DNA from 3 places in the Bradyrhizobium sp. HKCCYLRH3097 genome. Region 3 is predicted to be linked to each of the others. Evidence: predicted binding sites of a transcription regulator. Region 3 holds the regulator's gene; each other region holds the start of a gene.
The links. The regulator HrcA, encoded in region 3, represses chaperone genes, less so after heat shock. The targets are predictions, from matches to a motif close to GTTAGCACTCNCNNNNNGNGAGTGCTAAC.
Positions count from the first base shown of each region.

Region 1: groES (co-chaperone GroES) is a predicted target of HrcA. The motif match lies at 1,662-1,690, and genes of this name have one in related genera.
Region 2: groES (co-chaperone GroES) is a predicted target of HrcA. The motif match lies at 1,917-1,945, and genes of this name have one in related genera.

Region 1 covers NZ_JBNPTX010000003.1:491,661-494,933, reverse strand. The annotation lists gene groL (chaperonin GroEL) at 1-1,145, opposite strand, end outside; gene groES (co-chaperone GroES) at 1,267-1,563, opposite strand; gene ACQR0U_RS11255 (hypothetical protein) at 1,894-2,403, shown strand; gene ACQR0U_RS11250 (protein phosphatase CheZ) at 2,516-3,273, opposite strand, start outside.
Region 2 covers NZ_JBNPTX010000006.1:427,288-430,560, reverse strand. The annotation lists gene ACQR0U_RS17950 (acyltransferase family protein) at 1-295, opposite strand, end outside; gene ACQR0U_RS17945 (cupin) at 517-1,122, opposite strand; gene ACQR0U_RS17940 (usg protein) at 1,325-1,609, opposite strand; gene groES (co-chaperone GroES) at 1,989-2,303, shown strand; gene groL (chaperonin GroEL) at 2,391-3,273, shown strand, end outside.
Region 3 covers NZ_JBNPTX010000001.1:238,499-241,771, reverse strand. The annotation lists gene grpE (nucleotide exchange factor GrpE) at 1-566, opposite strand, end outside; gene hrcA (heat-inducible transcriptional repressor HrcA) at 699-1,787, opposite strand; gene rph (ribonuclease PH) at 1,952-2,665, shown strand; gene rdgB (RdgB/HAM1 family non-canonical purine NTP pyrophosphatase) at 2,662-3,273, shown strand, end outside.

The DNA of each region.
Region 1 (3,273 bases), on a different contig from region 3:
CCGACGCGGATCACCGCGACGCCGCCGGCGAGCTTGGCCAGACGCTCCTGCAGCTTCTCACGGTCGTAGTCCGAGGTGGTCTCCTCGATCTGCGCCTTGATCTGGCCGACGCGCGACTCGATGTCGGCCTTCTTGCCGGCGCCGTTGACGATCGTGGTGTTCTCCTTGTCGATCACGACCTTCTTGGCGCGGCCGAGCATCTTGATCGTGACGTTCTCGAGCTTCATGCCGAGATCTTCCGAGATCAGCTGACCACCGGTCAGGATCGCGATGTCCTCGAGCATGGCCTTGCGGCGATCACCGAAGCCCGGCGCCTTGACGGCGGCGACCTTGAGGCCGCCGCGCAGGCGGTTGACGACCAGCGTCGCCAGCGCTTCGCCCTCGACGTCCTCGGCGATGATCAGCAGCGGGCGGCCCGACTGCACCACGGCTTCGAGCACCGGCAGCATGGCCTGCAGGCCCGACAGCTTCTTCTCGTGCAGGAGCACGTAGACGTCGTCCAGCTCGGCGGTCATCTTCTCGGCATTGGTGACGAAGTAGGGCGAGAGATAGCCCCGGTCGAACTTCATGCCTTCGACGATGTCGACCTCGGTATCGAGCGACTTGTTCTCCTCGACCGTGATGACGCCCTCGTTGCCGACCTTCTGCATCGCCTGGGCGATCATCTTGCCGATCGCGGCGTCGCCGTTGGCGGAGATGGTGCCGACCTGGGCGACCTCGGAGGACGAGGCGACCGGCTTGGCGCGCTTCTCGATGTCCTTGATCACGGCGGCCACCGCGATGTCGATGCCGCGCTTGAGGTCCATCGGGTTCATGCCGGCGGCAACCGCCTTGGCGCCCTCGCGCACGATGGCCTGGGCCAGCACGGTCGCGGTGGTGGTGCCGTCACCGGCGGTGTCGTTGGTCTTGGAGGCGACCTCGCGCAGCATCTGCGCGCCCATGTTCTCGAACTTGTCCTCCAGCTCGATCTCCTTGGCGACGGTGACGCCGTCCTTGGTGATGCGCGGAGCGCCGAAGCTCTTCTCGATGACGACATTGCGGCCCTTCGGGCCGAGCGTCACCTTGACGGCGTTGGCGAGAATGTCGACGCCGCGCAGCATGCGGTCGCGTGCGTCGCCGGCGAATTTGACGTCCTTGGCTGCCATTTCAGAATTCTCCTGGAGTAGACCTCGACGGCGAGGGGCGTGATCGCCCGTCTGTCGCCGGAACGAGGTTGCAGAGCATTTTCGCCCGGGGCGGCTGATCGCCGCCCCCGACAGGTCGGGATCAGGCGACGACGCCCATGATGTCGGACTCCTTCATGATCAGGAGTTCCTCGCCGTCCAGCTTGACCTCGGTGCCGGACCACTTGCCGAACAGCACGCGGTCGCCGACCTTGACGTCGATCGGGATCAGCTTGCCGCTCTCGTCGCGGCCGCCCGGGCCGACGGCGACGACTTCGCCCTGCGAGGGCTTTTCCTTGGCGCTGTCGGGAATGATGATGCCGCCCTTGGTCTTCTCTTCGGCGTCGATGCGCTTAACCACGACGCGGTCGTGCAGGGGACGAAACTTCGATTTGGCCATGACGGATCCCTTTTGGGGTGCTTGGATAAGTGTTGCTGTCGGAGGAAATCTGAATGCGGCCACATTGAACGCCCACTTGGCGCCAACTGGCTCGCAGCCTTAGCAATCCCGCCCTCCGAGTGCTAAAGACCGCTCGGGGAAATATGGCTTGCGGCTGTTCCTGTCAAGCAACGGCCAGCCGTTAAGCCGTTCTTGAGGCTGTTAGGGGATGTTGTCCCGGGCCAGACATGTTAGTGGAGCGGCGTCGTCATCCGACGTCATTGCTCTGACGAGCGTTTTGCGCTTGGTTGCCGGACGGGGCAGCCATGATCTTGTTCCTAAGGGGATGCCATGACGAGTTCACGGTGCGCGCGGCCGGTTGCCAATCTCGCGATCGCGTCAGCGCTCACGATGCTTCTGGGAGCGTGCACGGGCTTCAGCCTGTCGCCGTCGACCCCCATGCAGCAGACCGAGGCGCCGGTCGAGCCCGAGGTGCCGGCCACGATTCGCGCCGAGGATCTCGTGGGCAAATGGGGGCTTGCCGCCTACAACAACCCGAATGACCGCCCGCGCACCGAAAAGATGGCTTTGGCGCAGTGCAAACAGCCCTACGTCATCGGGGCAGGCACGTCCGGTGGTGTCGTGATGCACCTGGCCGACCAGGCGACTCCCCAGGAACTGCGCTTGAAGGGATCGGCCAGCGGCAAGAACTACATCGGCCCGGCCGGACCGCCCGGCGGCGAGCAGGACCGCGAGGTCGTCTCCTTCGACGGCCGTGTGCTGATCACCCGCTTCGTCGACAAGGATGCGGCGACCCGTTACCAGACGATGGTCTACGTCCGCTGCGGACCGCGCGCCTGAGATCCGGGCGAACATCCCGCAAAGGTCGAGAGTCGAACGAAAAACGCCGGCGATAGCGCCGGCGTTCCTGTATGGTGACGTTGCCTGGAGCGGTCGCTGGGACTGGCCGAGGTCAGTTGAACATCGCGTCGATGTCGTCCTGCGAAGCGTGGCCGACGTCGCCTTCCGCCTTCGGGCCGTTCAGCAGCCGGGCGTCGCCCTCGCGGTGGTCGACGATCGGCGGCGTATGCGCCTTGATGGCGTCGACGCCGCCCCAGATGTCCATCATCACCACGATGTGGTGCTCGATGAACTTCATCGTGGTCATGACCTTGTTGATGCGCTGACCGGTCAGGTCCTGGAAGTTGCAGGCCTCGAAGATCGAGACCACGCGCTCCTGGATCTCTTCGCTCAGGATCTTCTGCTGGTCGGCCGAGTCCACCTTGGACAGCGCGCTGGCGGCCTGGTCGATCGCCTCCGCGGCTTCCAGGATCTGCTGCGTCGCCTGCTCGGTGCCGCCGACGACCGCGCCGAGCTCGCCGTTGACCTTGGCCATCTCCTCGCCGTTGAAGCTCTTGGCATGGAGGGTCGCGATCTCGCCCTTGGTGCGGTTGATCGCGTCGTGGATCAGGTCGAGCTCGACCTTGAGCTTTTCGCACTGCTCGATCTGGGCGCGATAGGTCTCGAGCAGCGCGCGCGCTTCGGCGACCTCGCGTGCGGCGGACTCTTCGATGGCGGCGTTTGCCGTGTTGCTGCCGCCGCTGCGGATCGCATTGGCCATCTGGGAGCGGATCGCGCGCAGCTCGTCCATGATTTCCTTGTGGTTGGGGCCGATCTCGCCGCCCACGAATTCAGGCTCCGGCATATGGCCGACGATTGCTTCTTCGATAC
Region 2 (3,273 bases), on a different contig from region 3:
CCGCGAACGCCACCATGGCGTAGAGCGCCGGCAGCAGCCGCCGCACCCTCCGCTCGTAGAATTGCACGAACGAGAAGCGGCCCGCCGCGATCTCCGCGGCGATGATGCCGGTGATCAGGTAGCCGGAGATGACGAAGAAGATGTCGACGCCGACGAAGCCGCCGAAGATCGCCGGCGCCTCGAAATGGAATGCGACGACGGAGAGCACCGCGATGGCGCGCAGCCAGTCGATGTCCTCGCGATGTCCTACACCCGAAGCCGAGCCGGCGCCCGCGCTGGCGAAGCGGGGCTGCATCGATGCGCGCGTGCGAGGCGCGCGCGGGATCGTGGGAGCGAACTGGACGACGAAGCGCGGCAACGGGACGGGTACGCCTTTACGCAAGCCCGCGGCGAACACCTCTTACGGATTCGTCGCCGGCCCATCCGTCCCAGTGACGCGAGACCGGATGTCAACACACACGCGCGATGGGACCGCCGTCCATCGCACGCAAATGTTTCCATCCATTTCTGTCGGCTTTACGTCGACAGTTCGACGGTTTTGAAGTCGGCCGGCAGGATCACTTCCAGCAGCTCGACGTCGTCGGAATAGTCGAGGATCATGTGCCGGATCTTCGGCGGCTGGGTCCAGCAGCTGCCCTCCTGCATCAGCGTCTCGCCGACGCCTTCGAGGTAGCTCTTCACCCAGCCCTTGAGCACATAGACCATCTGGAAGTCGACCGCATGGGTGTGCAGCTTGGAGACTTCCTGCGGATTGCACGGCGGCAGCATGCGGATGACATGCGCGCGCGCCAAACCGTGCGTCGCGTCGGCGATGCCGAGGTCGCGGTAATGGGCATAGGCGCGCAGGCCGTCGGCCTTGAAGTCCTCCTCGCGGTGATGGCTGATCGCGACCTTCTGTTTGCGGCGGCGCGGCGCCGGCGCTGGTCGCCCCTTGCTCGCCAGCGCCTTGCGCGCCGAGGGCGCAGCCGCCCGGCCCGGCTTGGCGGGCGTCTTCGCCAGCGGCTTGGCGCTAGTTCTCGTAACGGCCTTCGCCGTCGCCTTACTGCTCTTGCCGGTCTTCAGCGCCGCTGACTTGGCGGCGGCGCGTGATGCGGGCTTGGTCGTCCGGCTCTTGGTGGCCATGGTGCTCTCCCTGCGTATCCTCGTCGCGAGGGTAGCACATATGGAGAGTCCCAGCAGCCGCTCCAACAAAGGTCGTCATTCCAGGGCGTGCGAAGCACGAGCCCGGAATCCATTCCTCCGCGCGTTCTGCCGCCCGATGGATTCCGGGCTCGCGCTTCGCGCGCCCCGGAATCTCATGAGGCGGCAGCGGTGGCTGTCAGCCTCAATGCAGCCGGAAGACGCCGTCGACGGCGCGCAGCTCGGCCGGCTTGATCAGCTTGGAATGCGCCACCGTGACCGAATACAGCGGACCCTCGATCTTCTCCTGCCAGAACGCCAGGAAGTCCTGCAGCGCCGGGAATTTCGGAAACAGGTCGTAGTTCTGCCAGACATAGGTCTGCAGCAGCGAGCGATGGTCCGGCATCCGATACAGGATCTGCGCCGTCGTCAGCCCGTAACCCAGCACCTGTTTCCGAAAGTCCTCGGAAACCTCAACCTTCGACACCATGCCAACCTCCGTTTCTGGAGCGCATGTCCGTGTGGCCATCCGGGATGGAGCCACCCGGCAAAGATGCGCTCACTGCCTAGAAATGTGACGCATGTCCTCAACCCATCTCAAGCTTAAATGTTTAACGACATGTTGAAAAATGCTGCATTAGCAGCCACTTAGCCCAGGTGCTAATACGGGGTTTCACGGTCCGTTCCGCTCCCGTTAACGCTATCGGAACGCTTTGGCAGAGCCCGCAGTTGACTGCTAATTTTTCTGCTACAAGCCCTTGCCCGGCTGAATGCTCTCCCCTAAATCCAGCCTGCGTGCTGGCACTCGCCGGCGCCGACTGCCAAATTTCCAGAAACTGACAATCGCCTCAATAGCTTAGGAGGACTGTATGGCTTTCCGTCCGCTTCACGACCGCGTCGTGGTCAAGCGCATCGACGCCGAAGAGAAGACCGCTGGCGGCATCATCATCCCCGACTCGGCCAAGGAAAAGCCCTCGCAGGGCGAAGTGATCGCGGTGGGCCCGGGCGCCCGCGACGAGAGCGGCAAGCTGGTCCCGCTCGACGTCCAGGTCGGTGATCGCGTGCTGTTCGGCAAGTGGTCGGGCACCGAGGTCAAGATCGACGGCCACGAGCTGCTGATCATGAAGGAAAGCGACATCATGGGCGTGCTCACCGACACCGCGTCGAAGAAGAAGGCCGCCTAAGCCAACCCGCTCAACGCTCACCCTGAGGAGCGCCTGCGGGCGCCCTGCCCAGGGTGAGACGACCAATTCAACTCAGGGAAACCCAATATGTCAGCAAAAGACGTAAAGTTCGGCGTCGACGCTCGCGACCGCATGCTGCGCGGCGTGGACATCCTCGCCAATGCCGTCAAGGTCACGCTCGGTCCGAAGGGCCGCAACGTCGTCCTCGACAAGTCGTTCGGCGCGCCGCGCATCACCAAGGACGGCGTCACCGTCGCCAAGGAGATCGAGCTCGACGACAAGTTCGAGAACATGGGCGCGCAGATGGTGCGCGAGGTCGCCTCGAAGTCCGCTGATGCGGCCGGCGACGGCACCACCACCGCGACCGTGCTGGCCCAGGCCATCGTGCGTGAAGGCGCCAAGGCGGTTGCCGCCGGCATGAACCCGATGGATCTGAAGCGCGGCATCGACCTCGCGGTCGAGGCGGTCGTTGCCGACCTCGTCAAGAACTCCAAGAAGGTCACGTCGAACGACGAGATCGCCCAGGTCGGCACCATCTCCGCCAACGGCGACGCCGAGATCGGCAAGTTCCTCGCCGACGCCATGAAGAAGGTCGGCAACGAGGGTGTCATCACCGTCGAGGAAGCCAAGTCGCTCGAGACCGAGCTCGACGTCGTCGAGGGCATGCAGTTCGACCGCGGCTACATCTCGCCCTACTTCGTCACCAACGCCGACAAGATGCGCGTCGAGATGGATGACGCCTACATCCTGATCAACGAGAAGAAGCTGTCGTCGCTGAACGAGCTGCTGCCGCTGCTCGAGGCCGTGGTGCAGACCGGCAAGCCGCTGGTGATCGTCGCCGAGGACGTCGAGGGCGAGGCGCTGGCTACGCTCGTCGTCAACCGCCTGCGTGGCGGCCTGAAGGTCGCGGCCGTCAAGGCTCCGGGCTTCGGCGATCGCCGCAAGGCCATGCTGCAGGACATCGCGATCC
Region 3 (3,273 bases):
CCCTTGGACACGCCGACCAGCGCGGGACGCAGCACGCGCTCGCCGATCATGAAGCCGGCCTGCACGACCTGCACCACGGTACCGGACGGCACCGACGGATCCGGGACCTCGTACATCGCCTGCTGGAAGTTGGGGTCGAACTTCTGTCCCGTCGGATCGAACTTCTTGACGCCGTTCTTCTCCAGCGTGTTGAGCAGCGAGCGCTCGGTGAGCTCGACGCCCTCGATCAGCGACTTCAGGCCCGCATCGGCATTGGCGCGCGTCTCGGCCGGCACGGCATCGAGCGCGCGCTGCAGATTGTCGGCGATATCGAGCACGTCACGGGCGAAGCCGGTGATGCCGTACATGCGCGCATCGGCGACTTCACGGGCCGTCCGCTTGCGCAGGTTCTCCATCTCCGCGAGCGTGCGCAGCATCTTGTCGCGCGCGTCGGCCACCTCCTTGGCAAGCGCCTCGGCCGAGCCGGCCTCAGGATCATCGGGCATGATGTAGGGCTTGGAGACGACGGGTTCGCTGGCCTGCGCCGGGTTTTCCGGATCATTCTTATGCAGGTCGGGATCGGTCATGGACAGACTCGCAAGTTCGGCTGACGGGTTTGGGGGATATGGGGCGGGATATCGTGCTTTGAGCGTCGAAAATCAAGCGCAGCCTGACCATCGCGCCCGGAGGCGCTGTCCGCGGGTGAACCAAGTCACGCGTCAGCCGCCCAGCAGCCGGCTGACCAGACGCGCGGCATAATCGACCGTCGGAATCACCCGGGCATAGTTGAGCCGGGTCGGACCGATGACGCCGAGCACGCCGACGATGCGACCCGTGGCGTCGGAATAGGGCGACACGATCGTCGACGAGCCCGACAGCGAGAACAGCTTGTTCTCCGAGCCGATGAAGATGCGGACACCTTCCGCGCTCTCCGCCCGTCCGAGCAGATCGACGACGCCGCGCTTGGTCTCGAGATCGTCGAACAGCCGCCGGACACGCTCGAGATCTTCGAGCGCATGCAGGTCCTCGAGCAGGTTGGCGTGGCCGCGCACGATGAGCTGCCGCTCGTCGCTGTCCCCTCCGGACCAGCTCGCGACTCCGGCGGCGATCACCTTCTGCGTCAACTGATCGAGCTCGGCACGGTCATGCGCCAGCGCGGTCTCGAGCTCGAGCCGCGCTTCCGCCAGCGTCCGTCCTCTGATGCGGGCATTGAGGAAATTGGACGCCTCGGTCAGCGCCGACGACGGCACGCCCGGCGGCAGGGTCAGGACCCGGTTCTCGACCTGTCCGTCCTCACCGACCAGAACGACGAGCGCGCGCTCGGGCTCGAGCCTGACGAACTCGATGTGCTTCAGCCGGGTGTTGGATTTGGCGGTGAGAACCACGGCAGCGGCACGGGTCAGACCCGACAGCCGGGTCAGCGCTTCATCCAGCGCCGCTTCGACCGACTGCGCCCGGCCGACAGCCGCGAGCTGGCTCTGGATCGACTGCCGCTCGGCCTCCGTCATGTCGCCGACCTGCATCAGGGCGTCGACGAAGAAGCGCAGGCCAGCCTCGGTCGGCAGCCGGCCGGCCGAGGTGTGCGGCGCGTAGATCAGGCCGAGCTGCTCGAGATCGGCCATGACGTTGCGCACCGAGGCCGGCGACAGCGGAACCGCGATCAGCCGCGAAATGTTGCGCGAGCCGACCGGTTCGCCGGTCGCCAGATAGCTTTCGACGATCTGCCGGAAGATCTCGCGCGAGCGCTCGTTCAGGTGCGCCAGACCGGCCGGCGGTGTCATCAGGTTGATCGGATCGTGGTGGGCCACCAGATGCACTCCTCCCAGCTGCCTATAATGTGTCCATGCGGCGGCTCGGTGGCAAGCCGGTCGGCGCTCGCGGGCGAAGCCATGATAAACCCTTGCCGCTGCCGGTCCCGGCTCCTACAAGGCCGGTCAAAGTCGGTCTTTCGCGCGCTTTCACGGAGAGAATCATGCGGCCGAGCCGCCGTGCACCGGATGAACTGCGGGCCGTGAGCCTGGAACGCGGCGTCGTCAAATACGCCGAGGGCTCCTGCCTGGTGAAGTTCGGCGACACCCATGTCCTGGTCACCGCCACGCTCGAGGACCGGCTGCCGCCCTGGCTCAAGGGCCAGGGACGCGGCTGGATCACCGCCGAATACGGCATGCTGCCGCGCGCCACGCTGGAACGGACCCGGCGCGAGGCTTCCGCCGGCAAGCAGACCGGCCGCACCGTCGAGATCCAGCGCCTGATCGGCCGCTCGCTGCGCACCGCGATCGACCTGGAAGCGCTCGGCGAGCGCCAGATCACGGTCGATTGCGACGTGCTGCAGGCCGATGGCGGCACGCGCACGGCGTCGATCACCGGCGCCTGGGTGGCGCTGGCCGACTGCATCAAGTGGATGAAATCGCGCAACATGATCAAGACCGAGGTGCTGCGCGCCAACGTCGCCGCAATCTCATGCGGCATCTACAACGGCACGCCAGTGCTGGATCTCGACTACGCCGAGGACTCCGAGGCCGAGACCGACGCCAATTTCGTCATGACCGGCGACGGCCGCATCATCGAGGTGCAGGGCACGGCGGAGAAGACGCCGTTCACCGAGACCGAATTCCTGGCGCTGATGGCGCTCGCCCGCAAGGGCGTCGCGCGGCTGGTCGACCTGCAGAAGATGGCGGTCGCGTGAGCAGCCCGCACCGCAAGCTCACCGGTCGCATCATCATTGCGACCCACAATCCCGGCAAGCTTGCCGAGATGCGCGAGCTGCTCGCCCCCCATGGCGTCGAGGCGGTGTCGGCCGGCGATCTCGGCCTGGACGAGCCGGATGAGACCGGCGAGACCTTCCAGGCCAACGCCCGCATCAAGGCGGTCGCCGCGGCCAGAGCCGCGCAGCTTCCTGCCTTTGCCGACGATTCCGGCATCGTGGTTCATGCGCTCGATGGGGCGCCGGGGATCTATTCGGCGCGCTGGGCCGGACCGGACAAGGATTTCGCCGGCGCGATGACGCGCATCGAGCGCCTCCTGCAGGAGCGGGACGCGACTGGTGCCGACAAGCGCAGCGCCCATTTCGTCTCGGCGCTGTGCGTGGCGTGGCCGGACGGTCACGTCGAGGAGGTCGAGGCGCGGGTCGACGGCACCCTGGTCTGGCCGCCGCGTGGCACGGCGGGCTTCGGCTACGACCCGATGTTCCTGCCAGAGGGCCACGACCGGACCTTCGGCGAGATGACCAGCATCGAGAAACATGGCCTGCCGCCGCTCGGGCTCGGCCTGTCGCACCGGGCGCGCGCCTTCGTG